Regions from separate parts of the Streptomyces sp. P9-A4 genome, predicted to be linked through region 4. Evidence: riboswitches for the same ligand, from Rfam matches in the RefSeq annotation. Region 4 holds a riboswitch; each other region holds the start of a gene.
The links. Region 4 has a riboswitch for cyclic di-AMP ahead of V4Y03_RS00295 (LysM peptidoglycan-binding domain-containing protein). Riboswitches for the same ligand answer to the same signal wherever they lie in the genome.
Positions count from the first base shown of each region.

Region 1: it holds a riboswitch for cyclic di-AMP, as region 4 does, so the genes downstream of both, V4Y03_RS26005 (M23 family metallopeptidase) here and V4Y03_RS00295 (LysM peptidoglycan-binding domain-containing protein) in region 4, are expected to answer to the same signal.
Region 2: it holds a riboswitch for cyclic di-AMP, as region 4 does, so the genes downstream of both, V4Y03_RS29145 (M23 family metallopeptidase) here and V4Y03_RS00295 (LysM peptidoglycan-binding domain-containing protein) in region 4, are expected to answer to the same signal.
Region 3: it holds a riboswitch for cyclic di-AMP, as region 4 does, so the genes downstream of both, V4Y03_RS12935 (transglycosylase family protein) here and V4Y03_RS00295 (LysM peptidoglycan-binding domain-containing protein) in region 4, are expected to answer to the same signal.

Region 1 is NZ_JAZIFY010000001.1:5,760,096-5,767,730, reverse strand. It holds gene V4Y03_RS26020 (GNAT family N-acetyltransferase) at 1-691, opposite strand, end outside; gene V4Y03_RS26015 (HPr family phosphocarrier protein) at 958-1,239, shown strand; gene V4Y03_RS26010 (GntR family transcriptional regulator) at 1,459-2,142, opposite strand; gene V4Y03_RS26005 (M23 family metallopeptidase) at 2,322-3,092, opposite strand; cyclic di-AMP (ydaO/yuaA leader) riboswitch at 3,105-3,270, opposite strand; gene V4Y03_RS26000 (M16 family metallopeptidase) at 3,471-4,838, opposite strand; gene V4Y03_RS25995 (M16 family metallopeptidase) at 4,865-6,217, opposite strand; gene V4Y03_RS25990 (DNA gyrase/topoisomerase IV subunit A) at 6,400-7,635, shown strand, end outside.
Region 2 is NZ_JAZIFY010000001.1:6,479,652-6,487,286, reverse strand. It holds gene V4Y03_RS29160 (STM4012 family radical SAM protein) at 1-1,275, shown strand, start outside; gene V4Y03_RS29155 (STM4011 family radical SAM protein) at 1,327-2,205, shown strand; gene V4Y03_RS29150 (SGNH/GDSL hydrolase family protein) at 2,192-2,986, opposite strand; gene V4Y03_RS29145 (M23 family metallopeptidase) at 3,139-4,110, opposite strand; cyclic di-AMP (ydaO/yuaA leader) riboswitch at 4,113-4,269, opposite strand; gene V4Y03_RS29140 (tyrosine-protein phosphatase) at 4,643-5,464, shown strand; gene V4Y03_RS29135 (DUF6126 family protein) at 5,530-5,685, opposite strand; gene V4Y03_RS29130 (helix-turn-helix domain-containing protein) at 5,735-6,364, opposite strand; gene V4Y03_RS29125 (aspartate aminotransferase family protein) at 6,451-7,635, opposite strand, start outside.
Region 3 is NZ_JAZIFY010000001.1:2,887,580-2,895,214, forward strand. It holds gene V4Y03_RS12925 (FtsB family cell division protein) at 1-343, opposite strand, end outside; gene eno (phosphopyruvate hydratase) at 434-1,720, opposite strand; gene V4Y03_RS12935 (transglycosylase family protein) at 2,035-2,769, opposite strand; cyclic di-AMP (ydaO/yuaA leader) riboswitch at 2,773-2,946, opposite strand; gene V4Y03_RS12940 (transglycosylase family protein) at 3,205-4,272, opposite strand; gene V4Y03_RS12945 (cytochrome P450 family protein) at 4,402-5,766, opposite strand; gene V4Y03_RS12950 (globin domain-containing protein) at 5,865-7,085, shown strand; gene V4Y03_RS12955 (nucleoside triphosphate pyrophosphohydrolase) at 7,075-7,635, opposite strand, start outside.
Region 4 is NZ_JAZIFY010000001.1:65,522-73,156, reverse strand. It holds gene V4Y03_RS00315 (SpoIIE family protein phosphatase) at 1-1,323, opposite strand, end outside; gene V4Y03_RS00310 (alpha/beta fold hydrolase) at 1,457-2,221, shown strand; gene V4Y03_RS00305 (universal stress protein) at 2,352-3,332, shown strand; gene V4Y03_RS00300 (alpha/beta family hydrolase) at 3,431-4,717, shown strand; gene V4Y03_RS00295 (LysM peptidoglycan-binding domain-containing protein) at 4,711-5,616, opposite strand; cyclic di-AMP (ydaO/yuaA leader) riboswitch at 5,626-5,795, opposite strand; gene V4Y03_RS00290 (DUF6197 family protein) at 6,147-6,779, shown strand; gene V4Y03_RS00285 (phosphocholine-specific phospholipase C) at 6,793-7,635, opposite strand, start outside.

The DNA of each region.
Region 1 (7,635 bases), 5.7 Mb from region 4:
CGCGCCCGGCGCCGACGACGGCCACGGACCGGGGGGTGAGGAGCCGTTGTACGGAGCGCGCCTCGGCCCGCTGTTCCCGGGCGCGCTGCACGGCGAGGGAGCGGTCGGTGGGTTCGAGGTCGAGGTGGAGCCGAACGGACCCGTCCTCGAAGCTGCGCTTCTGGGTGTAGCCCGCGTCCGTGAAGACCTTGATCATCTTGGTGTTGGCGGGGAGCACCTCGGCGGCGAAGCGGCGGATGTCCCGCTCGCGCGCGACGGCCGCGATGTGTTCGAGCAGGGCGGAGGCGACTCCGCGCCCCTGGTGGGCGTCCTGGACGAGGAAGGCGACCTCGGCCTCGTCGGCCGGGGCGGAGGCGGGCAGTCCCCGGTCGTTGATGCGGTCGTAGCGCACGGTGGCGATGAACTCGCCGCCGACGGTCGCCGCGAGGCCCACCCGGTCCACGAAGTCATGGTGGGTGAAGCGGTGGACGTCCTTGGCGGAGAGCCGCGGATAGGGGGCGAAGAAGCGGTAGTACTTCGACTCGTCCGAGACCTGCTCGTAGAAGCTGACGAGCCGCTCGGCGTCGTCGGCCGTGATGGGCCTGATGCGCGCGGTGCCTCCGTCGCGCAGCACCACGTCCGCTTCCCAGTGGTCGGGGTAGCTGTGGTCCGGCTGGTCCGCCGCTTCCGACTGCTCCGACGTGCTCTGCATGGGGTCAGCCTAAGGCCGGGACACGGCCACGGCACCGGCCACCGCACCGGTCGCGGCACCGGCCCAGGCACCGGTCACGACACGGTCGCGACACGGCGGCGACATCGGTCGCGCGGCAGGGGTGCGCCGTGCAAGGTAGGAGCACGCCGGGCGCGGCACGGGAGGGCCAAAAGGCGGTCCGATCCGGGTCCAAAGGTCGGCGTGAGCACGGAGCATCCCGTGAGAGACTGGTCTAGACAACCGCTTAAGACTTGAAGGGCAACACCATGGCTGAGCGCCGCGTCAACGTCGGCTGGGCCGAGGGCCTGCACGCCCGCCCCGCGTCCATCTTCGTCCGTGCCGCCACGGCTTCCGGCGTTCCGGTGACGATCGCCAAGTCCGACGGCACGCCCGTGAACGCCGCCTCCATGCTCGCGGTGCTCGGTCTGGGCGCGCAGGGCGGCGAGGAGATCGTCCTCGCTTCGGAGGCCGACGGCGCCGAGGTCGCGCTGGACCGCCTGGCGAAGCTGGTCGCGGAGGGCCTGGACGAGCTCCCCGAGACCGTCTGATCCGGGTCCACCCGACCCACCCGTACGACGAAGGGCCGTGCCCGCCGGAATCCCGGCGGGCACGGCCCTTCGCTTTCCGCCTGGCTTTCACTCGCCCTCTTTCGCCCTCCCGTGCCGCCCGGTTCCCCGGCAGCACAAAAGGACGGACGACAGCAAGAGGCATTACGGGCACCCCGAAATACCCCGCCGAATTCCCATTCCTTGTATACGGCGCCCTCGTTAATTCCGGGCGCTCGCCGTGTTGACGACATGTTGCGAAACCCTCACACGACCCCGGTCCGGCCTCTTGAGCCGGTGCAGCGCCCGCGAGCGTTCCGCGTGCAGCGCCGTCAGCGCCCTCGCCCGCTCGGCGTCACCGCGCGCCACGGCGTCCACGATCGCGCCGTGCTCGGCCCAGGCCTCCACCAGTCGTTCGGGCTGCTCGACCGCGTACATCCAGGCGATCTTGTGCCGTAGCTGGGTCAGCAGCGCCGTCAGGGCGGGGCTCCCGGAGGCCTGCGCGAGCGTCTCGTGGAACCAGCCGCCGAGTGAGCGCAGATCCTCGCCCTGGCCGCGCCTGGCCCGCTCCTGACCTAGCCTGACCAGGCCGCGGAGGACCTTGAGATGCGCCTCCGTACGTCGCTGGGCCGCCCGCGCCGCCCCCAGCGGTTCGAGCAGCGCCCGCATGTCGAGCAGATCGGCCGCCTCCTGCTCGGTGGGCTCGGCGACCTGGGCCCCCGCGTGACGGCGGGTGACGACGAAGCCCTCCGACTCCAGGGTGCGCAGCGCCTCACGGACCGGGACGCGGGACACCCCGTACCGACGGGCGAGCAGGTCCTCGGTCAGCCGGCTCCCCCGCTCGAAGACGCCGGAGACGATGTCGTCCCGGATCGCCGTGCATACCGAGTGCGCGGGAATGCGCATGTCCGACCTCCGCCTTGGTCGCGCGAGACAATTCGATCGGCGCCTTTCCGCGCCCGGTCTCCGACTCTATTGCAGCCCGCCGGTATTTCCGATGGCCGCACGGAATGTGAAGGGTTCTTGACCGACGAAAAGCCCCGGCTCAGCACGAGCCGGGGCTTTTGCGATGCGCGCCGTCGGTGTCAGACGTTGACGCCGCGGGCGCGCAGGTAGGACAGCGGGTTGATGTCCGAGCCGTAGTCGGGGCTCGTGCGCGCCTCGAAGTGGAGGTGCGGGCCGGTCGAGTTGCCGGTCGAGCCGGACACGCCTATGTGCTGGCCGGGCTCGACGCTCTGGCCGACGTGGACGTCGATGGAGGACAGGTGGCCATACTGGGTGTACGTGCCGTCGTGCATCCGGATGACGATGTTGTTGCCGTACGCGCCGCCCCAGCCGGCCTCGACGACGGTGCCGGAGCCGACGGAGACGACGTTGCTGCCGTAAGCGGCGTGGAAGTCGATGCCGGAGTGGCTGCCGGAGGACCAGAGCGAGCCGCCGGTCTTGTAGCCGGTGGACACGTACGAGCCGTCGACGGGGAGCTGGAAGGAGGCCAGACGGCGGCGCTCGGCCTCGCGGGCGGCGCGCTCCTTGGCCTGGCGGATCTCCTTGGCGCGGGCCTCGGCCTTGCGCTTCGCCTCCGCCTGGGCCTTCGCCTTGGCGGCGGCCTCGAAGGCCTCCCGGTCCTGGGCGTCGGCCTGGGCGTTGAGCCGGTCCGCGAGGGAGTCCTCGGTGATGACCCGGGTGAGGCCGGTGTCCTCGACGGAGCGGTTGTCCGTGTCGGCGGCGAGCGCCGGGGAGGCGAGGGTTCCGATGACGCCGGTGGTGGCGAGCGTCGCGACGCCGGCGATACCCGCCGTGCGGCGCGCCGTCCGGCTCGGAGCACGATGCTTCCCGGTGGCACGGGTGAACGCCATGGAGGGGCTGGTCCTTTCCTTCCTTCTCGCCTACCGGGTTAGCTGACGGGTTCGGAGCAGGAAGGTCTCCTACGAGCCCCTCCGTACGAGACGAAGGCGCCCGATTCACCCCAGGGACTACGTGTGGGTCCCCGGCTCCCCAGGCTCGCGCCTGACGGGGACTCGGCGATGACTGTCCGATGCCGCGGATGCGGCGCGTGCAACTGACGAACAGCCGCACCGACGCTATGCGGATCGCCTGTCGATCACCAACCAGACACGCTTTTTGTAAGACATGCCACAGGCCATACGATGAGACTTACCGTCAATACGGACAAAGCGGAGAACCCCGACGAACCATCCCGTCGGGGTTCTCCGTTGCCGGTTCGGCGACCGGAATCAGCCGGTCACGACCGTCACTTCACCGATGCCGAGCGCGCGCACCGGCTCCGCGATCTGGGCCGCGTCGCCCACCAGGACGGTGACGAGCCGGTCCACCGGGAAGGCGCTGACCACGGCCGCGGTCGCCTCGACCGTGCCGGTCTCGGCCAGGCGCGCGTACAACTGCGCCTGGTAGTCGTCCGGGAGGTGCTGCTCGACCTGGTCGGCGAGCGTCCCGGCGACCGAGGCGGCCGTCTCGTACTTGAGCGGCGCGACGCCCACCAGGTTCTGCACGGCCGTCTCGCGCTCCGCGTCCGTGAGCCCCTCGGCGGCCAGGGTGCGCAGCACCTTCCACAGGTCGTCGAGAGCCGGGCCGGTGTTGGGAGTGTCGATGGAACCGCTGATGGCGAGCATCGCGGCGCCGTTCCCCTCGGCGTCGGAGCGGAGCACCTGCCCGAAGGCCCGCACGCCGTAGGTGTAGCCCTTCTCCTCGCGCAGGACCCGGTCGAGTCGCGAGGTGAGGGTGCCACCGAGGCAGTACGAGCCCAGCACCTGGGCCGGCCAGACGCGGGCGTGCCGGTCGGCGCCGATGCGGCCGATCAGCAACTGGGTCTGGACGGCGCCCGGACGGTCCACGATGACGACCCGTCCGGTGTCGTCCGCGGTGATCGGCGGCATCGGGAGCGGCTCGGCCGGCTCGCCGGTCCAGGCGCCCAGGGTCTCCGCGAGGACCTTGTCCAGGTCGACGCCGGTCAGGTCGCCGACGACCACGGCGGTGGCCGTCGCGGGCCGGACGTGCGCCTCGAAGAAGGCGCGGACGGCGGCGGCGTCGATCGCCTCGACGGTCTCCTCCGTGCCCTGGCGCGGCCGGGACATCCGGGACTCGGCCGGGAACAGCTCCTTGGAGAGCTGCTTCGCGGCGCGACGGGCCGGGTTGGCCGTCTCGTGCGGGATCTCGTCCAGCCGGTTGCGCACCAGACGCTCGACCTCGGTGTCCAGGAACGCCGGGGCGATCAGGGCCTCGGAGAGCAGCCCGAGCGCCTTGTGCAGCCGGGAGACCGGGACCTCCAGGGAGACCCGTACGCCCGGGTGGTCCGCGTGCGCGTCGAGCGTGGCGCCGCAGCGCTCCAGCTCCGCCGCGAACTCCTCCGCGCTGTGCTGGTCGGTGCCCTCGGAGAGCGCACGGGCCATGATGGTCGCGACGCCGTCGAGCCCGGCGGGCTCGGCGTCCAGCGGGGCCGGCAGGAAGATCTCCACGGCCACGACCTGCTGGCCGGGACGGTGGCTGGTGAGCAGCGTCAGACCGTTGTCCAGGGCGCCGCGGTCCGGGGCCGGGAAGGCCCAGGGGCGGGCGACACCGGGCGCCGGCTGCGGGTGGAAGTCCATGCTCGTCAAAGACGCGGCAGTGTCGGTCACTGGTCCGCCCCCTCTTCCTCGTCGCTGTCGCTCTCGCTCTGTTCGGTCGCCAGGGGCTCGTAGACCAGCACCGCGCGGTTGTCGGGGCGCAGCTTGGCCGCGGCGGCCGCCTGCACCTCCTCGGCGGTGATGTCCAGGACGCGGTCCACGGCCGTCAGGGCGAGCTGCGGGTCACCGAACAGCACGGCGAAGCGGCACAGTTCGTCGGCGCGGCCCGCGACGGTGCCGAGCCGGTCGAGCCACTCGCGCTCCAACTGCGCCTGGGCGCGCTCCATCTCCTCGGGCGTGGGGCCCTCGGCGGCGAAGCGGGCCAGCTCCTCGTCGACGGCCGCCTCGATCTGCGGGACCTCGACGCCACCGGACGTCTTGACGTCCAGCCAGCCGAGCGACGGCGCCCCGGCGAGCCGCAGCAGGCCGAAGCCGGCGGCGACGGCCGTGCGGTCACGGCGGACCAGCCGGTTGTGAAGGCGGGAGGACTCGCCGCCGCCGAGCACCGTCAGGGCCAGGTCGGCGGCGTCGCACTCGCGCGTGCCGTCGTGCGGCAGCCGGTAGGCGGCCATCAGCGCGCGGGCCGGGACCTCCTCCTCGACGACCTCGCGCAGCTGCTCGCCGATGACCTCGGGGAGGTCGCCGGAGCGCGGTGCGGGCTTGCCGTCGTGGCCAGGGATGGAGCCGAAGTACTTCTCGACCCAGGCGAGGGTCTGCTCCGGGTCGATGTCGCCGACGACGGACAGCACCGCGTTGTTCGGGGCGTAGTACGTGCGGAAGAAGTTCCGCGCGTCCTCCAGGGTGGCCGCGTCCAGGTCGGCCATGGAGCCGATCGGGGTGTGGTGGTACGGGTGGCCCTCCGGGTAGGCGAGGGCGGTCAGCTTCTCGAAGGCCGTGCCGTACGGCACGTTGTCGTAGCGCTGGCGGCGCTCGTTCTTGACGACGTCCCGCTGGTTCTCCATGGACTCGTCGTCCAGGGCGGCGAGCAGCGAGCCCATGCGGTCGGCCTCCAGCCAGAGCGCGAGCTCCAGCTGGTGCGTGGGCATGGTCTCGAAGTAGTTGGTGCGCTCGAAGCTCGTCGTGCCGTTGAGCGAGCCGCCGGCGCCCTGCACCAGCTCGAAGTGCCCGTTCCCGTGGACCTGCTTCGAGCCCTGGAACATCAGGTGCTCGAAGAGGTGCGCGAGGCCGGTGCGGCCCTCGACCTCGTGGCGCGAGCCGACGTCGTACCAGAGGCAGACCGCGGCGACCGGGGTCAGGTGGTCCTCCGAGAGCACCACGCGCAGGCCGTTCGCCAACCGGTGCTCGGTCGCTGTCAGGCCGCCGGAGCCGGCCTCGGCCGTGGCCGTGTGACCCATGGGCATGTACGTCCCTTCGATCGCGATGTGAAAAAGTCCTGCCACTGTATGCAAGCGCGCCGACACCTGGCGAAGTTCCCGCCCCTTCGAGATGTCCCTCTTCCGGGTCGCGGTCGGCGTTGTCGGTGGCACGGTCCACAATGGTCCGCGTCAGATCAACCCTTGTTGGTGAAGGAGCCGCAGCCGCGATGGCCCGCCGCAGCACGAAGACACCGCCGCCGGACGACGCGTTCGAGGAGCGAATCCTCGACATCGACGTCGTCGACGAGATGCAGGGCTCCTTCCTCGAGTACGCGTACTCGGTGATCTATTCGCGTGCCCTGCCCGACGCCCGGGACGGCATGAAGCCCGTCCAACGCCGCATCGTCTACCAGATGGGCGAGATGGGGCTGCGCCCCGACCGCGGCTTCGTCAAGTGCGCCCGTGTCGTCGGCGAGGTGATGGGCAAGCTCCACCCGCACGGCGACGCGTCCATCTACGACGCGATGGTCCGCATGGCGCAGCCCTTCTCCATGCGTCTGCCCCTGGTCGACGGCCACGGGAACTTCGGTTCCCTCGGGAACGACGACCCGCCGGCCGCCATGCGGTACACCGAGTCGCGGATGGCCCCGGCCGCGCTGCTCATGACCGAGTCCATCGACGAGGACACGGTCGACTTCACCCCGAACTACGACGGCCAGGAGCAGGAGCCGGTCGCGCTGCCCGCCGCGTACCCGAACCTGCTGGTCAACGGCGCGTCCGGGATCGCGGTCGGCATGGCGACCAACATGCCCCCGCACAACCTCGGCGAGGTCATCGCCGCCGCCCGCCATCTGATCCGGCACCCGGCCGCCGACCTCGAGACGCTGATGCGTTTCGTGCCCGGCCCCGACCTGCCGACCGGCGGCCGGATCGTCGGCCTGTCCGGCATCAAGGACGCGTACGAGTCGGGCCGCGGCTCGTTCAAGATCCGCGCCACGACGAGCGTGGAGACCGTCACGGCGCGCCGCAAGGGCATCGTCGTGACCGAGCTGCCCTTCACGGTCGGCCCCGAGAAGGTCATCTCCAAGATCAAGGACCTGGTCGGCTCCAAGAAGCTCCAGGGCATCGCGGACGTCAAGGACCTGACCGACCGCAGCCACGGCCTGCGTCTGGTCATCGAGATCAAGAACGGCTTCGTGCCCGAGGCGGTCCTCGAGCAGCTCTACAAGCTGACGCCGATGGAGGAGTCCTTCGGCATCAACAACGTGGCGCTGGTCGACGGACAGCCCCTCACCCTCGGTCTCAAGGAACTCCTCGAGGTCTACCTCGACCACCGCTTCGAGGTGGTCAGGCGCCGCTCCGAGTTCCGCCGTACCAAGAAGAGCGACCGGCTCCACCTGGTCGAGGGCCTGCTCGTCGCACTGCTCGACATCGACGAGGTCATCCGGCTGATCCGGGAGAGC
Region 2 (7,635 bases), 6.4 Mb from region 4:
CGGCCGCTGCCCGCCCCGGGGCCGTCCCTGGCCGCGCTCTGGCGGGGCGAGCCGAAGGACGCGCTCTCCCTCTACGCGCACATACCGTTCTGCGAGGTCCGCTGCGGTTTCTGCAACCTCTTCACCCGCATCGGCGCCCCGGACGAGCTGACGACCCGCTACCTCGACGCACTCGACCGTCAGGCCACCGCCGTGCGCGAGGCCCTCGGGGACACCGAACCGGTGCGGTTCGCGACGGCCGCGTTCGGCGGCGGCACGCCCACCTTCCTCACCGCCGCCGAGCTGGAGCGGCTCTGCGACATCGCCGAGAAGCGGATGGGGGCGGATCTGCGGGCGGTGCCGCTCTCCGTGGAGACCTCGCCGTCGACGGCGACCGCCGACCGCCTCGCGGTCCTCGCCGAGCGGGGAGCGACCCGGCTCAGCATCGGCGTGCAGAGCTTCGTGGAGGCCGAGGCACGGGCGGCCGTCCGGCCGCAGCGGCGCGCCGACGTCGAGGCGGCGCTCGGCCGCATCCGGGAGACCGGCGTCCCCGTGCTGAACATCGACCTGATCTACGGGATCGACGGCCAGACGGAGCGGTCATGGCGGCTCTCGCTGGACGCGGCCCTCGCCTGGCGGCCCGAGGAGCTGTACCTCTATCCGCTGTACGTACGCCCGCTCACCGGCCTCGGCCGGATCCAGGACCCCGCGGCGGCCGACCAGGCCTGGGACGAGCAGCGGCTCCGCCTCTACCGGTACGGCAGGGACCATCTCCTCGCGCACGGCTACGAGCAGGTGTCGATGCGGATGTTCCGCCGCGCGGACGCCGGTCCCTCCGGCCCGGACGACTACGCCTGCCAGACGGACGGCATGATCGGCCTGGGCTGCGGGGCCCGCTCGTACACCTCCGCCCTGCACTACTCCTTCGACTACGCCGTCGACATGCGGAGGATCCGCACGATCATCGACACCTACACGGAGACGGAGGACTTCGCACGCGCCCGGCACGGCTACGGAACGACCGGGGCCGAGGCCCGGCGCCGTCACCTCCTCCAGTCGCTGCTCCAGGCGGAGGGGATGCCCGTCGACGGGTACGAGGCGCGATTCGGTTCTTCTCCCTTCACCGACTTCGGCCCGGACCTCGCCCGGTTCGAGGGCTACGGCTGGCTGGACACGGCGGCCCCGGCGGGGCTGCTGCGCCTGTCCCCCGAGGGCCTCGCGCACTCCGACGGGCTGGGCCCCGAGCTCTTCTCCCCCGCCGTACGGGCCGCGATGGCCGCGTACGAGGCGAAGTAGGCGGCGACCGTGGACCTGACACCGCTCCTGTCACCCGGCCCGGCCACGGGCATGGACCTGACGCTGCTCTACCGCGGCCCGCTCTCCTCCTGCGACTTCGACTGCCCCTACTGCCCCTTCGCCAAGCGCCGCGACAGCCGGGAGCAGCTGCGCGCGGACCGGGCCGCGCTCGACCGGTTCGCCGGCTGGGCCGCCGGCCGGACCGGCGACCGGCTGCGGATCCTCTTCACCCCGTGGGGCGAGGGCCTCGTCCGCTCCTGGTACCGGCGGGCGCTGGTCGAACTGTCCCGGCTTCCGCACGTCGAGCGGGTGGCGATCCAGACCAATCTGAGCTGCCGGACCGACTGGCTGGCGGAGGCGGACCCGGAGAGCGTGGCGCTCTGGTGCACGTACCACCCGGGGCAGACGCCGTACGAGCGCTTCCTCGGCAAGTGCGGTGAGCTGGCCGACCGGGGCATCCGGTTCAGCGTCGGCGTGGTGGGCCTTCCCGAACACGCGGAGCACGCCCGCAGGCTGCGGGCGGCGCTGCCGGCGCACGTCTACCTCTGGGTGAACGCGGCGGAGGGGCACACGTACACCGACGCGGAGGCGGCGGAGTGGACGCGGATCGACCCGCTGTTCCCGTACAGCCGTCATCCGCACCGCTCGGCCGGGCTGCCCTGCCGGACCGGGGAGTCGGTGATCTCGGTGGACGGCGAGGGGACGGTTCGGCGCTGCCACTTCGTCAAGGCCGAGCTGGGGAACCTGTACGACGGTTCGTACCGGGCCGCCCTGCGCCCCCGCGCCTGTCCGCTCGCCGTCTGCGACTGTCACATCGGCTACGTCCATCTGGAGACGCTGCCGCTGTACGACGTGTTCGCCGGCGGGGTCCTGGAGCGGATCCCCGCCGGCGTAAGCCCGGCGGCCGTGGCCCCGACTACAGGGGCATGAGGTTCGGGCGCTTGGGCTCGACGTGGTCGCCGGAGCTCTCGCCGCGCAGGCGGCGCCCGATCCACGGCACGAGGTACTCCTTCGCCCAGTGGATGTCGTCGCGGCGCACTTCGAGCGTGCCGCGCGGGGGAACCGGCGGCCACGCCTGGTCCGGGTCGGCGGGGACCGGCATGTCGAGGACCTGGGCGGCGCGCAGCGCGACCCGGGTGTGGCCGTCGGGCGAGAGATGCAGCCGGTCGTCGTCCCAGGCGCGCCGGTCCTGGACGGACTTCAGCGACCACAGGTCGAGGACGGGGCACCCGTAGCGGTCGGCGATGGCCCGGACGTGCCCGTTGTAGGTGGCGATCTTGCCGCGCAGGTGCTTGAGGAGGATCACGTCGCGGGTGTCGAAGCCGGTGGTCACCATGACGGTGCCGACGGCGGAGGTCAGTTCGGCGACGGCGCGCTCGAAGCGCTCGGCGACGTCGTCGGGGTCCGTGCCGGGGCGGATGATGTCGTTTCCGCCGGCGCAGAAGGTGACCAGATCGGGGGCGAGTTCCTTCGCCCTGGGGACCTGTTCCGCCACGATCTGATCGAGGAGGCGCCCACGTACGGCCAGGTTGGCGTAGCGGAAGGCGTCGTGCTCCGGCAGCTGGTCGGCGAGCAGCACCGCGAAGCGGTCCGCCCAGCCGACGTAGGTCCCGTCGGGTCCGGGGTCTCCGACGCCCTCGGTGAAGCTGTCACCGATCGCCGCGTACGACCCGAATGCGTTCTTGTCTGTTGATCTCGAATCGTCTGCCACGGGAGCACATCCTTCCCTTTCGGATGTGACCTACGCGACCGTAAGGAGGGGTTGACTCAGGGTGACATATGCCACCGATAAAGAATTCGCCAAGCCGGAATACACCGACGGCCCGGCACACACGTGCCGGGCCGCCGGAGATTCCGTGGGCGTCAGACGGAGACGCCGTGCTGGCGGAGGTAGGCCAGCGGGTCCACGTCGGAGCCGTAGCTCGGCGAGGTGCGGATCTCGAAGTGCAGGTGGGGCCCGGTGGAGTTGCCGGTGGAGCCGGAGAGGCCGATCTGCTGGCCGCCGCTGACGGACTGGCCGGCTGAGACGGAGAGGGAGGAGAGGTGGGCGTACTGCGAGTAGTTGCCGTCGGCGTGCTGGATGACGACCTCGTTGCCGTACGCGCCGCTCCAGCCGGCCGAGACGACCGTGCCGGCGCCGACGGCGCGGACGGTGGTGCCGGAGGAGGCGATGAAGTCGACACCGGTGTGATAGCCGGAGGACCACATGGAGCCGGAGGCGTGGTACGGGGTGGAGAAGCCGCCGCCGCTGACGGGCGTGACCCAGCCGGACGCGGAGGCCGAGGAGCCGGAGGACCGCGAGGTGGTGGCGGAGTCCGAGGTGACGGCGGCCGGGGCTGCCGCGCGCTCGGAGCCGCGGGAGGCGCGCGTGGTGTCGCCGGAGCTCTTCGCGGAGTCCTTGCGCTCGGCCTTCGGGGCGGCCTTGGCGGTGCTCTTCGGGGCGGCGGCCGGGGCCGTGCTCTTGGCGCCGAGGGTGAGCTTCATGCCGGGCATGATGAGCGAGGGGTTCTCGCCGACGACCTGTCGGTTGTCCTCGTACAGCTTCTGCCAGCCGCCGGTGAGGTGGTGCTCGGCGGCGATCTTCGAGAGGTAGTCGCCGCGGACGACGGCGTACGTCTTCGGCGCGGCCTTCGCGGCGGTGGGCGCGGCCGGGGCGGCGGCGGCCTTCACCTGGGCGGCGGCGGGGGCGGCGGCCGGGGCGGCCTGCTCGGCGGCGTGGGCGCCGGTGGCTCCGAGAAGCGGGAGGGCGACGACGGCGCCTCCGGTGCCGGCGGCGGCGATGCCACGGGCCAGGCGGTTGGGCATGGTGCGGCGGTGCTTACCCTTTGCGGGCATGGCGAATTCCTCTCCGGCGCCTGCGAGGTGAGCTGTCGGGTTCGGACTGGAGATGTCCGGCCGCGTTCTCACGCGGCTTCACCCCGAGCCGTCCTTCTTGGAGGGATCGGCGACTTACCTGGGTCCCCCGCTCCTGCCTTGTACGGGTGAGTGCGGATTCCGGTCGGTGGCAGGATTCGGCGGTCCGTCCGGATTGAGCGCGACGCTAGACGAGTGGGGTCGGCGTGAACAAGCCGGGGTTTTCAATTGCTCCGGGATTCCGCGATATCCGGCCGGAATTCCGGTCACCCTCCGTTGATGACGGTCCCTCGATCTCCTTTTCCCGGGGGGCATTTGGAAAAGACGATCAGGCACGGTCCGTCACGGTTATGACGCTGCTCACGCAGCGATCCCCATCTCCCCTGCAACCCGGGCGGGTTATGGCGAACTCCTCAATACGGACAGATCGCCCATTCCAGAGCGAGGGGGTGTGCTCCCCCGCCGGCACCCGAGATGATTGCCCCAGGAATCGATCGAGAGAACAGGAGCAGCCGTGACGCAGCAGCTGCCGCAGGTCCCGCCCGCCGACGCGAACGAGCCCGAGCTGGCCGAGGTCCGCAACTTCCGGGACGTGGGGGGTCTGCCGACGACGGACGGGCGCGCGGTGCGCCCCGGCCGCCTGTTCCGCAGCGGCCACCTCGCCCACGCGACCGAGGAGGACGCGGCCTTCCTCGCCTCGCTGGGGCTGCACACGGTCTTCGACTTCCGGAACCTGGCCGACCGTAAGCTCGAGGGGCCCGACGTCGAGCTGCCCGGCACGCGGAACGTGAACATACCGCTCAACGACCCGGCCGACGGCAAGGAGTTCTGGAAGCTCGTCCAGGACGGGGACCTCGTCCAGCTGCGGGAGATCCTCGGCGACGGCAAGGCCGCCGGCCGGATGTCCGACTCGTACCGGAAGATGGTGGTCGAGCGGACCGCCGAGCACAGCCGTGTCCTGCACGCGCTCGCGGAGGACAGCGTCCCCGTCCTGATGCACTGCGCGGCCGGCAAGGACCGCGCCGGGCTCTCGATCGCGATCACCCTGCTCGCCCTCGGGGTCGAGCGGGATGCCATCGAGGCCGACTACGTGAAGTCGAACGACCCGCACCGCCGCTACAAGGTGCGTCGCAGCTCCACCGCCTCCGACGCCATGTCGCCCGAGGTGATGGAGCTGCTGAGCCCGCTGTTCGACGCGCGGGTGGAGTATCTGCGGGGCGCCTTCGAGACCATCGAAGGGACCTGGGGCTCGGTGGACGCCTACCTCGCCGAGGGCCTGAAGCTGGCCCCGGAGACCCGCGAGCGGCTGCGGGAGCGCCTGCTCACGGAGGCCTGAGCCCCGGCGGTCCGGGCCCGGTGACACTCCCGGGCCCGCGTCGCCTCTCAGGCACCCGGGACCGGCTACTGGTTCTGCCCGCCCAGCATGAAGAGCAGGTAGAGGAAGCCGGCGAAGAGGTGTCCGGCGATCAGATACGCGAAGAGACGGAGGACGAGCCCTTTGGGAAACTTGCCTTCCCCGCGCTCTTCGCCGGTGACAGGTCGTGACTTCTCGGACATCTCGGTCCTTTTCTGACGAAGGGGCGTGCCTCTCGGGAGGCGCGCGGGATCAGCGCCGATGCGGGGTCCCGTCACCGAGACACAGCTCGGCGGCGGGACTCTGCAGCAGGGTGTGGACGAAGAGCAGCTCGGCTCCGCCGGGCGTGGCGGCGCCGATCCGGTGCGGGGTGAGCGAGTCGAAGTGCGCGCTGTCCCCGGGATCGAGGACGTGGACGGCCTCGCCGAGCGCGAGCCGCACCCGGCCCTCCAGGACGTGGATCCACTCCTCGCCCGGGTGGACGCGCACGATGTCGGCCCGGGTGGCGTACGGCACGTGGACCCGCAGGCATTGGAGGGCGCGGCCGGCGCCGCCGGCCTGGCGGTAGATCCAACCGTCCGCCTCGACGGGTTCGGAGCGCCCGGCGCGGACGACGGGGTCCCGCTCGGGGGGTGCCTCGCCGAGAAGCTCGGAGACCGTCGTACCGTAGATACGGGCGAGGCCGAGCAGCATCGGCAGCGAGGGCTGGCGGTTCCCCGTCTCCAGGCGCGAGAGGTGGGCCGGCGAGAGCCCGGCCCGCTGGGCGGCGGCCTCCAGGGTGAGTCCCCGGCGGCGGCGCAGGGCCCGCAGCTGCGGGGCGACGTCGGGCAGGACGTCGGGAACGGCAGGGTCCGGGGGATGGTCCCCGGGGACGTGGTCCATGCCTCTATTTCGCCAGGATCGTGCCTCTGAGGCAAGTTTCTTGCCTCAGAGGCAAAAGCCCGGGGTCATCCGTCCGGCCACGCCTCTCAGCGCTGTGCGACCGCCTGCTTGACCAGCGTCTTCCCGAAGTCCCACATCAGCCCGCCGCCACCGTGGGCGTCGTCCATGACGGCGGTGAAGGCGGTGACGAACCGGTCCACGTCCGCCTCGTCGATGACCAGCGGCGGGATCAGCTTGATCACCTCCAGATGGTCCCCGGAGACCTGGGTGAGGATGTGGTGCCGCTGGAGCAGCGGAACCACGACCATCTGGGCGAAGAGGCCCTTGCGGGCCGCCTGGAGCATCGTCCAGCGGCTGCGCAGCCCCAGCGAGGACGGCCGGCCGAACTCGATCCCGATCATCAGCCCGCGTCCCCGGATCTCGTGCAGCAGCTCGTACCGGGGCACCAGCTCCTTGAGGCGTCCGGAGAGCAGGTCCCCGATCCGGCGGGCGTGCGCGACCGTCCCCTCGTCCTCCATGACCGAGAGGACGGCGAGCCCGGCGGCCATGGCCTGGGCGTTCGACCCGAAGCTCGCCGAGTGGACCAGGACCCGGTCCATCGACGAGTAGACCTTCTTGAAGATCCAGTCCTTGCCGAGGGTGGCACCGACCGGCACATAGCCGCCGGAGAGCGCCTTGGCGACGCAGACCAGGTCAGGTTCGACCCCCTCCTCGTGCTGGTACGCGTAGAAGTCGCCGGTCCTGCCCAGGCCGGTCTGCACCTCGTCGGCGATGAGCAGGGCGCCGTGCCGGTGCAGCAGCTCCTGGGCCGCCCGCAGGAAGCCGGGCGGGGACGCGTGGACGCCCTTGCCCTGGATGGGCTCGACGACGAAGGCGGCCACGTCGCCCTTGCGCAGCTCCCGCTCCAGGGCGTCGAGGTCGCCGAGCCCGATCGCCGTGTCGGGCAGCAGCGGGGCGAAGCCGTCGCGGAAGCCGTTCTCGCCGTTGACGGAGAGGGAGCCGGTGGTGAGCCCGTGGAAGGCGTGGGAGCAGTAGAGGACCCTGGGCCGCCCGGTGGCGTACCGGGCGAACTTGAGGGCGGTCTCGACCGCCTCCGTGCCGCTGTTGCCGAAGAAGACCCGGTCGAGATGGGGGCTGTGGGCGAGGAGGCGCTCGGCGAGGAGTCCGGGCAGTGGCTGGCAGTCGAAGCGGGTGAGATCGGCGAGCTGGGCGTCGAGGACGTCGTGGAGGGCCTGGCGGACGACGGGGTGGTGCCGTCCGAGACCCATCAC
Region 3 (7,635 bases), 2.8 Mb from region 4:
GCATCAGGTAGTGCAGGTGCTCGCGGGCGAGGCGGCGGACGTAGGCCGGGTCCTGGAGGCGGGCCTTCTCGTCCCTGAGTTCCTCGACCCGCCGGGCGGCCTCGGCGGCCTTGCGCTCCTGGTCGGCGATCTCGCCCTGCTGGGAGACGTAGCTCCGCATGGGGTAGGCGAGCGCCACGACGAGGGAGCAGACGACCAGTGCGAGGAAGGCCGCGCGGCCGGTGAGCCGGGAGCGGCGGGCCTGACGGCGGGTCTGGGAGCGGTAGACACGGGCGGCGGTCTGCTCGCCGAGCAGTCTGATCCGGGTCGCGGTCGAGAACCGGTCCCGGTCCTTCGCGGCCATGTCGTGTCGCCTCCCCTGTTCACGCGGACGTCCCCGCACACGGTACGGGACCGAGTGCGGGGACGGACGTATCTACAGCGTCGGGGCAGGTCAGCCCTTGAAGCGCGGGAAGGCGCTGCGGCCGGCGTAGACCGCGGCGTCGTCGAGGATCTCCTCGATGCGCAGCAGCTGGTTGTACTTGGCGACGCGGTCCGAGCGGGCCGGGGCGCCGGTCTTGATCTGGCCGCAGTTCACCGCGACGGCGAGGTCGGCGATGGTGACGTCCTCGGTCTCGCCGGAGCGGTGGGACATCATGCACTTGAAGCCGTTGCGCTGGGCCAGCTCGACGGCGTCCAGCGTCTCGGTCAGCGAGCCGATCTGGTTGACCTTGACCAGGAGGGCGTTCGCGGTGCCCTCCTCGATGCCGCGGGCCAGACGCTCCGGGTTGGTGACGAAGAGGTCGTCGCCGACGATCTGGACCTTGGCGCCCAGCTTGTCGGTGAGGACCTTCCAGCCCGCCCAGTCGTCCTCGAACAGCGGGTCCTCGATGGAGACCATCGGGTACGCGGAGACGAGCTCCTCGTAGTACTCGGTCATCTCGGCGGCCGAGCGGGACTTGCCCTCGAACTCGTACTTGCCGTCCTTGTAGAACTCGGACGCGGCGACGTCGAGCGCGAGCGCGACGTCGGAGCCCGGGGTGTAGCCGGCCTCCTTGATGGCCTCGACGATGAGGTCGAGGGCGGCGCGGTTCGACTCGAGGTTCGGGGCGAAGCCGCCCTCGTCGCCGAGGCCGGTGGAGAGGCCCTTGCGCTTCAGCACACCCTTGAGCGTGTGGTAGATCTCGGCGCCCCAGCGGAGGGCCTCGGAGAAGGACTCCGCGCCGATCGGGGCGATCATGAACTCCTGGATGTCGACGTTGGAGTCGGCGTGCGACCCACCGTTCAGGATGTTCATCATCGGAACGGGCAGCAGGTGCGCGTTCGGGCCGCCGAGGTAGCGGAAGAGCGGGAGGTCCGAGGCCTCGGACGCGGCGTGCGCGACGGCGAGGGAGACGCCGAGGATGGCGTTGGCGCCGAGCGAGCCCTTGTTCTCGGTGGCGTCCAGGTCGAACATGGCCTGGTCGATCAGGCGCTGCTCGGTGGCGTCGTAGCCGACGAGCTCCGGGCCGATCTGCTCGATGACGGCGAGGACGGCCTTCTCGACACCCTTGCCCATGTAGCGGTTCGGGTCACCGTCGCGAAGCTCGATGGCCTCGAACGCACCGGTGGAGGCGCCGGACGGAACAGCAGCACGACCGGTGCTGCCGTCGTCGAGGCCGACCTCGACCTCGACCGTGGGGTTGCCTCGGGAGTCCAGGATTTCCCGGGCTACGACGACGTCGATGGACGGCACGAGCATCTCCTTTTTGGGATGTGACGCTGGATGTGACGCATGGCCGGCGCAGGGTCGACCGGCCTTGCGACAAGAGCCTAACCGGCTCGGAGCCTCCGGCCAGCCGGGCGCCCGCCCCCTGGGACGAAAAAGGACCCAAGGGCATGTATCTCGGGACGAAGGACCCCGGATCTACTGGACAGTAACCACAAAAAGCGCCCCCGGAACGGGGGAACCCCGGCCCGACGCGCACGGGGGGAGGGCGCGTCGGGCCGGGGTGGTCACCGCGGGAGGGTCGTGAGGTCCATGTGAGCCGCCGGACTCACCGGGACCGCCGGGCCTTACTTCAGGTGGAGCTGCTGGCCCGGGTAGATAAGGTCGGCGTTCTCGACGACGTCCTTGTTCAGCTCGAAGAGCTTGGCCCAGCCGCCCTTGACGCCGTGCGCCTGGGCGATCTTGCTGAGGGTGTCGCCGGCCGCGACCTTGTACTCGCCGTCGCCCTTCTTGACCGTCTTGCCGGCCGGGGTGGTGACGGTCTGCTTGGCGGCCTTCGGCGCGGCCTGCTGCTGCGCGGCCTTCTTCGGGGCCTGGCGCTGCTCGCTGCGGGTGGTCGGCTGCTCGGCCTTCCGCTCCTGCTTCGGCTGCTGGCGCGGCTGCTGGGTGGCGGTCTTCGGGGTGCTCTCGGCGGCGCCGCCGTCGTAGGAGGCACCGGAGAGGCCCACGCCACAGCTCGGCCAGGCACCCTTGCCCTGGCCCGCGAGGACCTTCTCGCCGATGGCGATCTGCTGGGACTTCGACGCCTGGTTGGCGGTCGAGGCGTAGGCGGTGCCGCCGTACGCGGCCCAGGTGGAGGCCGAGAACTGGAGGCCGCCGTAGTAGCCGTTGCCCGTGTTGATGGACCAGTTGCCGCCGGACTCGCACTGGGCGACGCGGTCCCACTCGGAGACCGTGGCGGCCGAGGCGGTGCCCGCGGTCATCAGCGGGGCGGCGACGGCGACACCGGTGACGCCGACGAGCGTGGCGACCTGGGTGGCCTTGGAGGGACGACGGTGTTTGCCCTTACCGGAAAACAGCATGGAAATACTCCTCACCGACGCCTGTGAGGTGAGCTGTCGGGTTCGGGCCGGAAAGTTGCCCGGCCGCGTGTCCTTGCACGCGGCTTCACCCCAAGCCCGTCGTCGGCCGTCTTTCTCAACGGCCGGGACCGGCACTTACCTTGGGTCCCCCACTCCTGCCTTCGGCGCTGACGCGACGACTGTTCCCATCGGCCGACGGCAGGATTCGGCGTTTCGGTCGACGGGGCCCGCGGTGGCGAGCGGTGACGACCGTAGACACAGACCCACCGGAAGTTCAAAGAGGCGTATTGCGGAAATATCGCCCCTGCTTGCCTTCCGGTTGGGGGCGTTTGTGCAGGTGAGAGGTAACGGGAGCGGATTTCTCGGACGAGACACGCCAGTTGGGGCGAAGAGACCCATGTCTCACTTGCCCAGAACCGGACATTTGACCCCGAATCACTCCGCCTTCGCGAGCGGACCGTTCGTCAGGTCGAGGCTCTGACCAGGGAGGATGAGGTCCGGATCGATGCCGACGGTCCGGCGGTTGGCGTCATAGAGCGCCGTCCACCCTCCGGGGAGTTCGTTCTGCCGCGCGATGTCGGACAGGCTGTCACCCGGCCGCACGGTGTACGCGCCCGAAGTGCCGGAAGTGTCCGTTGCGCCCGAATTCTTCATGGCGTCAGGCGTGGGCGCCGCCGCGGTGTCCCCCGCGAGCTCGACGCCGGTCGAGGCGTGTCGGCCCGATTCGGGCGAAGTGCCCGACTTCGTACCGCTCTCCGGAGCGGCCCCGCCCCGGTGCTTCCCGGTCCCGGGAGTGGCCGACGACACGCCATCGCCCGGCGCGCCGGGCGTGGCGGACGTGTCCGGCGTAACGGATGTATCGGGCGTGGTGGGAGTGGTCGGAGTGCCCGGAGCGGTGGGCGTGCCCGGCGTCGTGGCCGCCGGGGGCGTCGTCGGCGCGGTGGGGGCCGCAGGGGCGGTCGGGGCGCCGGGAGCCGCGGGCGTGGCCGTACGGGCGTCCCGCTCCGCCGTCCGCGCCGCCTGGGCGGTGCCGGTGGACGGCAGACCCGAGGTCCGGTTCGACTCGGCGACCGGTCCCGCGGGGGCCTTCGGCAGCGCGGCCGGGCCCGGGTTCACGCCGGGGGCCGTGCCGTCGTTCTTCAGGCCGGCGATCGGCGCGCAGGTGGCCCATTCCAGGGAGCCCTTCGCGAGCGCCTTCTCGGCCACCGCGATCTGCTGGGCGCGGCTGGCCAGGTCGGGGCTGGGCGCGTACGCCAGGCCGCCGTGGCGCTCCCAGCTGTCCTGGGTGAACTGGAGGCCGCCGTACATGCCGTTGCCGAAGTTGGCGCTCCACTGGCCACCGGACTCGCACTCGGCGACCCGGTCCCAGGTGGCGGCGTCGGCGGCGGAGGCGGATCCGGTGGCGAGCAGCGGCAGCGCCATGGCGGATCCGGTCACGCCCGCGGCGACGACGAGGGCGGGGGCCTGACGGGGGCGACGGTGTCGTCCGTTCCCGGAACGCATAGGAGCGCCTTTCGCGTGACGGCTGAGACTGCGGCGAAACGTAGCCGCATTCGAACGCTCATCACAAGTCGATGGCCGCACGATCACGCGAAGATCACAGTCTTGACGCTCCGTCAGTTCACCGTGGGCTCACGGGAGACGCGCGGATGGGGAGAACTCCACCGGAAGTGTGCGCAATCCACGCATGATGAGCCCGCCGCGCCACCGCAGTTCGCCCGGATCGGCGGCAAGTCGCAGGTCCGGAAGCCTGGTCAGCAGGGTGGCCAGCGCGGTCTGCCCTTCGAGGCGGGCGAGCGGCGCGCCCAGGCAGTAGTGGATGCCGTGGCCGTATCCGAGGTGCTGGTTGTCGCGCCGGGCGAGGTCGAGGACCTCCGGCCCTTCGAACCGCTCCGGGTCCCGGTCGGCGGCGGCGAGCACCACGAGCACGGGGTCGCCCGCCGGGATCTCCTGGCCGCCGACGGTCAGGTTCTGCGTGGCATACCGCCAGGTGGCCATCTCCACGGGCCCGTCGTACCGCAGCAGCTCCTCGATGCCGGTCTCCAGGAGTCCGGTCTCGCCGGCGGCGATCGAGGCCTGGAGGCGCTCGCGCTGCTCGGGATGCCGGAGAAGGGCGTAAAGTCCGTTTCCTATCAGATTTACGGTGGTTTCGAAGCCGGCGAAGAGCAGGATGAAGGCCATCGCGGCGGCCTCGTTCTCGGTGAGGTGCTCACCGTGGTCGGAGGCCTTGATGAGCCCCGAGATGAGGTCGTCCCCGGGCTCCTCGCGCTTGCGGTGGATCAGCTCGGCGAGGTAGCCGCGCATCTTCTTGACCGACCGGGCGACCCCGCCGCGCGGCCCGCCACCGTGCCGGATCATCATCCCGGCCCAGTCGCGGAAGTCGTCCTGGTCCTCCTCGGGCACCCCGAGCAGGTCGCAGATCGCGTAGATGGGGAGCGGGAAGGCGAACTCGTGGATGAGGTCCGCGCTCCCCTTCTCCACGAAGGAGTCGATGAGCCGGTCGGTCAGCTCCTGCACGCGCGGCGCGAACTCGGCGACCCGACGCGGGGTGAAGGCCTTCGAGACGAGCCGCCGCAGCCGGGTGTGGTCCGGCGGGTCGATGTTGAGCAGATGGGTCATCAGCTCGGCCTTGCGCTCGCCGGGGATGCCGGTCTTGCCCTTGGCGTGCGGGGACTCGTCGTGGTGCGCGGGGTTCTTGGACAGCCGCTGGTCGGCGAGGGCCTGCCGGGCGTCGGCGTACCGGGTCACGAGCCAGGCCTCGACCCCGCTGGGGAGCGTCGTGCGGTGCACGGGCGCGTGCGCGCGGAGCCAGGCGTACGCGGGGTACGGATCGCTCGCGAACTCCCAGGTGAAGAGCTCGGGCGCGGGGGGCCGCGCCCCGGCCGCGGTACCGCCGACAGGGCAGGAGGCGGGCGCGGAGGCAGGCGCGGAGGCGGGCGCGGAAGCGGGCTCGGAAGGAGGCTCGGAAGTGGGGCCGGTGCCGGGGGCGGTGCTCACCCCCCGACCGTACAGGCAGCCCCGGAGGGCGGGACATGTGGAGATCCTGTGATCGCGGAGGGGGGTGGTGCCCTAGATTCGTGTCAGTGGATCCCCAGATGCTCAGAAGCACGTTCGCGGTCGTCGAGAGACGGGCCGAACACGCCGTCACCTTCTTCTACTCGCATCTCTTCTGGCACAACCCGGCCGTCCGCGAGCTGTTCCCCGCGGACATGCGGCCCCAGCGCGACCGGCTGTTCGCCGCGCTGACCCATGTGGTGGACCATCTGGAGGACCCGTCGCTCGCCGGGTACCTGGGCCGTCTCGGCCGCGACCACCGCAAGTTCCTCGCCTCCCCCGCCCTGTACGCGGCGGTCGGGGCGAGCCTGCTGGCCGCGTTCGCGCACGCGGCGGGCCCCGCCTGGACCCTGGAGGCCGAGAAGGCCTGGACCGAGGCGTACGGGCATGTGACCGAGCTGATGCTGGCGGGCGCCGATGAGTCCTCCGGGTCCGGGGAGCCGGCCTGGTGGGACGCGGACGTCGTCCGGCACGAGCGGTTCGGCGAGGACCTGGCCGTCCTCACCCTGCGGCCCCGGCGGCCCCTGCCGTTCCTGCCCGGCCAGTACGTCAGCGTCAGCTCGCTGCGGGTGCCGCGCGTCTGGCGCACCTACTCCCTCGCGGACGCGCCCCGCGCGGACGGCACGGTGGAGCTGCATGTGAGCCGCATCCGGGGCGGCGCGATGAGCACGGCGCTCGTCGAGGCGACGGGACCGGGCGAGACGCTGCGGCTGAGCGCGCCCGGCGGCGGTCTGGTCGCGCGGACGGAGCCGGGCGGACTGCGCACCTATATATGCGCGGGTACGGGCTGGGCGCCGGTGCGGGCTCTCCTGTCGGAGGCGGCGGAGGCCGAGCCGGAGCTGAAGGGCCGGCTGTTCGTGGTGGCGCGCGCGAAGGAGTACCTGTACGGGCGGCGGGAGGCGGAGCGCCTCAAGGAACGTCTCGGCGGGCTCAGCGTCACCTACATCACCTCGGCCCCCGGCCACCGCAAGGACCAGGCGACCGAGCGTCTCCTCCAGGCGCTGCGGGCCTGCGTCCACTGGCCGGCCCACGACGTGTACCTGGCCGGTCCGCCCGGTTTCCTGACGGAGGTCGCCGAGGCCCTGGTCGAGCTGGGCACCGACCCGGACCGCATCCACCACGACACGCTGTCCCCGGTGGGCCCCTTCGGCATCCGCCCGAACACCGCCGCCGAGCGCCTCCTCGGCCCGCCCCCGCCGCTCTGGCACAACCCGGAGGCCCGTGCGCCGCGCGCGCGTGGAGAGGCTTTTCCTACGGCTTGACGCCCTCGGCGGCGCGGATCGCGTCCCGGTACGTGCGGGCCGCCGCGCGCAGGGCGGCCTCCGGGTCCACTCCCCCGGCCTCCGCCCGTACCGCGAGGGCGAGGAGTTCGTAGCCGATGCCCTCGCCTTCCGGTACGGCCACGTCGAGGCCCGCCGTCCGTGCCCGGCTGCCGAGCTTCGCCGCGAGGGCCAGTCCCGGCTGGCCGAGCGGCACGCCGTCGGTGACGGACTCCCGCTGCTTCTCGACGGCCTTGGTGCGCAGCCAGTGCTCCCGCACCTCCTCCGGCGTCTCGGCGGTCGCGTCGCCGAAGACGTGCGGGTGGCGGAGGATCAGCTTCTCGACGAGGGTGCCGGCGACGTCGTCCACGGAGAACGGCTCCTCCGGGTCCTCCTCGGCGATCCGGGCGTGGAAGACGACCTGGAGGAGGACGTCCCCCAGCTCCTCGCGCAACTCGTGCCGGTCGCCGTCCTCGATCGCCTCGACGAGTTCGTACGACTCCTCGATGGCGTACTTGGCGAGCCCCCGGTGCGTCTGCCGCGAGGACCAGGG
Region 4 (7,635 bases):
ACCGTCCTCGGGGACCAGCACCATGGTCACCCCGTCCCGCCCCGGATGCAGCGACACCGAAAGCCACCGGCCCTGCTCGGGGCGGGCCAGGAACCGCACCGGCTCGCCGGAGAGGAGCGCGGCGCGCAGCTGCTCCTCGTGGAAGGGGAGACCGAACCAGGGCAGCGCCTCCCACAGCGGTCGCCCCGCGAGCGCCCCGCGTGGCCGGCCGAGCAGCCGCTCGGTGCGCTCGTTGACGTAGGTGACGCGGCCCAGGCGGTCGATCGCGAGGATCGCCCGGGGCAGCCGGTCGGTGGCGTCGGAGCCGACCAGACCGGTGCCGAGGTCGACGAGGGTGCAGGTGAGGCGCACGCCGGCGGTGGACGCGGCGAACCCGTCGGAGGTACCGATCCCCGGCGGCGCGCCGTACCGGCCGAACGCGTCGGGCCGCCCCGCGCCCTCCGCCCCCGCCGGGCTCCTGCGCGCCCTCGTGGACACCTCCAGGAGGTGCAGCCCCCCGTCCGGCCCCTTCAGGCGTATCCGGCGCACCACCGGCCGCCCGCCCGGATCCGTGGCCTGCCGGGCCGCCGCCCACAGCGCGTATCCGTCCTCCGGCTCGAGCAGGGACGTCAGCACCTCGATCGAACAGGGCGAGGTCACCTCCGCGCCGAGGATGTCCAGGAGACCGGCGTCCATGGTCACCGTGCCCGTGTCCAGGTCCCAGTCGAAGGTGCCGAACCGGACCGGGGGCGCGCCCGCCGTGGACAGCTGGACGCACACCGGATCGCCCGGCCATTCGACCGGCGTCCCCCGGCGGGTCAGGTCGGCCAGGGCGCCACCGAGTCGGAGTGCCTCGCGCGTCATGCGGCGGCGGTCCCGTGTGTCGACCGGTATCCCCGGGGTCGGTGCCCGCAGCGCCACGAGCACCCCGAAACGTTCACGGCCCGCGACGACCGGCGCGTACAGCGAGGCGAAGGGGAACGGCAGACTCGCCACCAGCTGGGGGAACCGGCGCATGGCCTCCTCGACGTCGGGGAGGTGGACGGCCTGGCCCGAGCGATGCACCTCGGCCACCGGCAACGGCCGGTTCTCGTGCATCCGCCACCACGGCCGGAACATGGGCCCCGGCAACCCCACCAGCACTGCGAGCCGCAGTAGCCCCGGAGTTCCCGAGCGCAGGTACACCGCGCCCGCGTATCCGCCGACCTCCTCGACGGTCCGCAGCGCCGTCTCGGCGAGGGCCCAGGTCAGAGCGCCGGAAGCCGGCCCGTCAGCGGCTTCGTTCCCGGACGGACGCCCGGTGCCGTCCGCCGGGCCGGTGCCGGACGTGCCGTGCGAGGTCACACAGCCAGGATGCGCCCGGTCCCGCCCGCACGCCCCCCGGGGAGGTTGACCGCACGCGCCCGTCCCGTCACACTCGGTGGTCGGCCGCCGCCGGAGGCGCGGCGCCGGAACCACCTCGCGACCAGGGGGCACGATGACGGACCGGGTTCTTCCGTACGACGTACACGGCGGGGGCCCCGCGCGGGCGCTCTTCCTGCACAACTGGTTCGGCGACCGGACCAGCTTCGCCCCGCTGCGGGACCATCTGGACGGGACCACCGGCTCGTACGCCTTCGTCGACTGCCGCGGCTACGGCGAGGCCCTCGACCGCAGCGGCGCCTTCACCATGGAGGAGGTCGCGGCCGACGCCCTCGCGGTCGCCGACGACCTCGGCTGGGACACCTTCTCCGTGATCGGGCACTCGATGGGCGGCAAGGCGGCCCAGCTGATGCTCCTGGACGCCCCCGACCGGGTCCGCTCGATCATCGGCGTCTCGCCCGTCTCCGCCGCGGGCTTCCCGCTGGACGGGGAGACCTGGGAACTCTTCGCGGGCGCCGCCGCGGAACCGGCCAACCGGCGGGCCATCATCGACAACACCACCGGCAACCGCTACGACGACGTCTGGCTGGACGCCCTCGTGGAGCGCTCCGTCGGCCGCTCCTCCGCCACGGCCTTCCGCAGCTACCTCGACTCCTGGTCCCGCACCGACTTCCACGAGCGGGTCCGCGACAACCCCACCCCGGTGCTGCTCGTCGTCGGGGCCCACGACCCCGCCCTCGGCAGCGAGGCGATGGAGTCGACCTGGCTGCGCTGGTACCCCAACGCGCGCCTCGAAGTGCTCAAGGACGCCGGCCACTACGCCCCCGAGGAGACCCCCGAGGCCCTGGCCGGAGCCATCGAGGCCTTCCTCGCCGCCTGACCGGCGAAGAAGGGACCTTTCGCGCCGTCACCAGGGACCGAAGTCCCGGGTGACGGCCCGGCCGCCGGGCACCCGACGGATGAAGGGTGCGCGAGCGCACCGGCCGGAAGGACGGAAGGGCGGGAGACCGATGACGGAGCGGACCGGTCACGGGCACGGCGAGCAGGAGCAGGGCGGTCAGGGGCACGGCGGGCGGACACGGGGCGCGCACGGACCGGGCGGGGACGCGCCGGGCGGTGACGGCCGGGACGGAGCGCGCGGTCATGTGCTCGTCGGGGTCGACGGCTCCGAGTCCGCGCTGCGCGCGGTGGAGACCGCCGCACAGGAAGCCCGGTCGCACGGAGCGGCCCTGAGCGTCGTCCATGCCTTCGTATGGCCCCTGCTCCACGTTCCCCTCGGCCCCTCGGCGTACGGTCCGCCCGGCGGCGGTCTCCGGCAGCAGGCCCAGGACATCGTCGACACGGCCGTCGCCCGCGCCCGGGCCTGCGCACCGGAGGTCGACGTCACGGGGGAGGTCATCGAGGGGGAACCCCTCACCGTGCTGGCCACCCGGTCCCGCTCGGCCGCGCTCGCGGTGGTCGGCAGCCGGGGCGCGGGCGCGTTCACGGGCCTCCTCGTCGGCTCGGTCGCGGTCCATCTCGCGGCCCACGCCGCCTGCCCCGTGCTGGTGGTCCGGGGCCGCGAGCGGCCGAGCGGGCCCGTCCTGCTCGCCGTCGACGGTTCCGCCGACTCCGACGCGGCCGTCGAGTTCGCCTTCGCCGAGGCCGCGGCCCGGGGCGCCGAACTGCTCGCGGTGCACGCCTGGACCCCGACGACCGGCCCCGCCGACCTCACCCCGCTCTTCCACGGCACGGAGGAGATCCGGGGCGAGGAGGGGCGCGTCCTCGACGGGGCGCTCGCGGCGGCGGTGGCCCGGCGGCCCGGCCTCCCGGTCGAGCGGCGCCTCGTACGGGGCAGGACCCGCCCGGTCCTGCTCGCGGAGAGCGCCGACGCCCAGCTCGTGGTGACGGGCGCCCGGGGGCGCGGCGGATTCGCCGGGCTGCTGCTCGGCTCGGTCAGCCAGGCCCTGCTGCACCACGCGGAGTGCCCGGTCGCCGTCGTCCGGGGGTGACCCCGGCGCCGACGCGTCTACCCTGGAGACACGGGCAGGGGACGGACGGACCGTTTCGCCCCGTTGCCCGGAGCCGCGTGACGGAAGGGCGGCCGAGGATGTTCTTCAGCGATCGCACGGACGCGGGACGCCGGCTCGCGGCCCGCCTCGACCGGTTCAAGGGCGACGACGTCGTGGTGCTCGGTCTTCCGCGCGGGGGAGTGCCGGTGGCCGCGGAGGTCGCCGACGCCCTCGGCGCACCGCTGGACATCTGTCTCGTACGCAAGCTGGGCGTGCCCCGGCAGCCGGAGCTGGCGATGGGCGCGCTCGGCGAGGGCGGCGTACGGGTGCTCAACGAACGGGTGCTGCGGGAGGCCGGGGTCGACGAGCGCGAACTCGCCGCCGTGGAGGAGCGCGAGCAGCTCGAACTGGAGCAGCGCGGTCGCCGCTACCGGGGGAGCAGACCGGCCGTGCCCCTGGAGGGGCGCACGGTCCTGATCGTCGACGACGGGCTCGCCACCGGCGCCACCGCCCTCGCGGCCTGCCGGGTGGTACGGGCCAGGGGCGCCGCCCGGATCGTGCTCGCTGTCCCGGTCGCACCGCACGGCTGGACGGCCCGTCTCGGCGGCGAGGCCGACGAGACGGTGAGCGTCCGTACGCCGGAACCGTTCTACGCTATCGGCCAGTTCTATCAGGACTTCTCCCAGACCCCCGACGCCGAGGTGGTCGCCTGTCTCGACCGGATCCGCGCCGCGCACGACCCGGTCGTCCAGGACGCGGACGTCCGCGTCCCGCTCCCCGGGGTCACCCTCGCCGGGCGGCTCGCGGTGCCCGAAGGCGCCACCGGCATCGTCCTGTTCGCCCACGGCAGCGGCAGCGGCCGGCACAGTCCACGCAACCGTGCCGTCGCCGCCGCGCTCAACCGGGCGGGCCTCGGCACGCTCCTGTTCGACCTGCTGACCGAGGCCGAGGCGGTCGACCGGGCCCATGTCTTCGACACCCCGCTGCTCGCCGGCCGGCTCGCCGGAGCCACGGAATGGCTGGCCGGGGAGCCGGTCAGCGACGGCCTGCCGCTCGGGTACTTCGGGGCCAGTACGGGAGCGGCCGCCGCGCTGTGGGCGGCGGGCGATCCGTCCTCGCAGGTGGCCGCGGTCGTCTCGCGTGGCGGCCGGCCGGACCTCGCGGCCGACCACCTGGCGCGGGTCCGCGCGCCGACGCTGCTCGTGGTCGGAGGCAGGGACGCGCTGGTCCTCGACCTCAACCGGCGGGCGCGGTCGCTGCTGCGCTGCGAGAGCAGGCTCGAGGTCGTGGAGGGCGCCACCCATCTGTTCGAGGAGCCGGGCGCCCTGGAGGAGGTGGCGGAGCTCGCCACCTCCTGGTTCACCGGGCACTTCCGGGATCAGTAGGCGCCGTTGACGTTGTCGATGGAGCCGTAGCGGTCGGCCGCGTAGTTGCAGGCGGCGGTGATGTTGGCGACCGGGTCGAACAGGTCCAGGGCCGTACCGGGCACGTGGTAGGCCTGGAAGGTCGGCTCGATGACCTGGAGCAGACCCTTGGAGGGCGTGCCGGCCGACGCGTTGGAGTCCCAGAGGTTGATGGCCTGGGGGTTGCCCGAGGACTCGCGCATCACATTGCGGAGGATGCCGTCGTACGAGCCGGGGATGCCGTGCTGGGCCATGATGTCCAGCGACTCCCGGATCCAGCCGTCGAGGTTGTCGGCGTACCGGGTGGCCGCGGCAGGGGCGGCCTGGACGGCGGCCGGAGCGGCGACGGGCAGGGCCTGGGTGGCGGAGGCGCCCGTGCCGGTGGCGACGGCGGCGGTGACGGGGGCGGGGGCGGCCCGGCGCTCGGAGCGACTCGCCCGCTCGGTGGTCGCGGAGGACTTCTTCGCCTGCGCGGGGGCGGCCTTCGCGGAATCCCGACGAATCGTCAGTTCAAGTCCCGGATGAATAAGTGACGGATTGTCACCCACAGTCGCCCTGTTGGCCCGGTAAAGGTCCTTCCAGCCGCCCTGAATTCCCTTCTTCTTGGCGATCAGGGAAAGCGAGTCGCCACCGACGACGGTGTAGGTGCGTGCGGTGGCGGGGGCTGCCGGAGCCTTGGCCGGTGCCGCGAGGGCGGCCGGAGCGGCGGGGGCGGCGACGGCGCGCACGGCGATTTCCGGTGCTGCCGAGACGGGCGCGGCACTGGCTCCCGCGGGGGCGATCAGGGGCAGGGCGATGGCGGCCCCACCCGTCCCGACCAGCGCCCATCCACGGGAGACGGGGTTGCGGCGGGTGCGGCGGTGTTTGGCGACTGCAGGCATGACGGTGTCCTCTCCGGCGCCTGCGGGGTGAGCTGTCGGGTTCGGACGGGAGATGTCCGGCCGCGCGCACGCGGCTGCACCCCGAGCCGTCCCGGAATCCGGGTCGGCGTATTCGTGGGTCCCCCGCTCCTGCCGTCGGGTGAAAAGGGAGGTATTTCGAGCGGTGGCAGGATTCGGCGATCCGCTCGAATGGAGGTGACCGTAGGCCAGTAATGCGATGGAGAACAAGAGGGCCGGAGCGATGGCCTCCGTGAAGGATCACGGAATTCACGTAATTCAAGATCGACGGGAACTCGTCGCCGTGGAACTCCCTTGTCCGGCACGGCCTCGGCGGGCGACGGCCGGAGGGGCGTGTCCGGAAAAGTGAGTCGCGTCACCAGGTGTTCAATGTCCGAATATGTGAGGTAATTCGGTTAATGGGGAATCGTGCCGTAAAGACCTACTGGAGGTGCGTACAGGGCGGGGTAAAAGTCGCAAACCAGACATTCTTCCTGAAAGATGGGAGCGACCCCGACCGAGGAGCCGCCCGGATGTCGCCCTCCACCCCCCTGCTCAGCCCGGACACCCTCGACCGCGAGGCCGTCGCGCTCTACGAGAGCGCGACCTGGCAGCGGATCGTCACGGACTGGACCCCCGCGCCCACGGCCGCCCCCGCCCCCGCGCCCACGGCCGTACCGGCGCCGGACGTGGAGCGATGGAGACGGCTGCTCACCGTCCCGGTGGACCGCCTCGTCGCCGACGCGCTCGACGCGCTCCCCCCGCCCCTGCCCGTCGAGCGCCGCCTCCCCGGCCGGCTCGGGGCGGTCCTGCCCGACCGGCTGCACTCCTGGCGCCGCATCGGACAGCCCGAGCTGCGCCCCTCCGTCCACCTCGGCTACGCGCGCCTGGTGCTGACGGAGTGGGGCTGGCAGAACGCCCCCTACAAGCTGCGCGACGCCCGGGGAGCCCGGTGCGTCTGCGGCGCCCTGCTGGCCGCCCACCGCCTCGGCTACGGCGGTGCGACGACGATGAACGAGGCCGCCGCCTGGATCATGACCGAGCTGCGCTCGCGCGGCTGGCACGAGCTGATCGGGCCGTGGAACCGGGCCCCCGGCCGTACGGCGGCCGACGCGGTGGCCCTGCTCGATGCCACGATCCACCGCGCCGCGCTCGCGGGCCGCTGACGCGGCCCCGGACTCACCCGCTGATGCTCGGCGCCCCGGTCTCGATGTGGCCGGTGTACCGGCGCGACCAGGTCCCGTCGATGTCGGCGAGGACCGTGAAGTCGTACCAGCCGTTGGTGTACGCCACCGCGTTGAAGAAGTCCTCGCGGGTGGAGTTCGCCGGGACGGTGTACGTCCACGGGCCGTCCGTACGGTAGGCGTTCGAGCGGACGGTGAAGGTCACCGGCCCGGCCGAGGTGTTGCTCAGCTTGAAGTAGAGGGCCGTCCTGCCCGTGCCCGGTTCGGTCGCGAACCGGGCCGCCACCTCGATGGCCTTGCCCGCCTTGGACGCGTCGCCGATGAAGCGGCGCAGGAAGCGGTTGGGGCCCATCATCGAGATGTCGTACTTGCCGGAACCCGACCCGAGGCCGATGTTGAAGTAGTCGGACGCGGTGGCGCCGGCGTCGACCGTGTACTGCCAGGCGGCCGTGTCGCGGTACTGGTGGGGGTGGATCGAGAAGTGCGCCGCCCGCTTGGCCTCGGTGCCCTGGTTGGTCATCGAGAACCAGGCCAGGATCTTTCCGGCGGCGCCGAACTCGAAGCGGTCGAGGTTGCCGTTCACCTGGTAGGGCAGGGCGCGGGCCGGCCGGGTGCCGGACTCCTGCGCGGGCAGGGCGTTGTTCTGCGGGGCCGGGTTGGGCAGCGGGCCGCAGGTGGACTGGCCGATGACCTTCGCCGTGGCCGGAAGGCCGGCCGGCACCCCGTACACCGGGTGGGCGAAGTCGAACACGCCGGTCAGATCGCCCGTCACCTTCCGCCGCCAGGCGCTGATGTTGGGGCAGGTGGCGGGGGTGCCGAGGGCCGCCGTCCAGCTCTC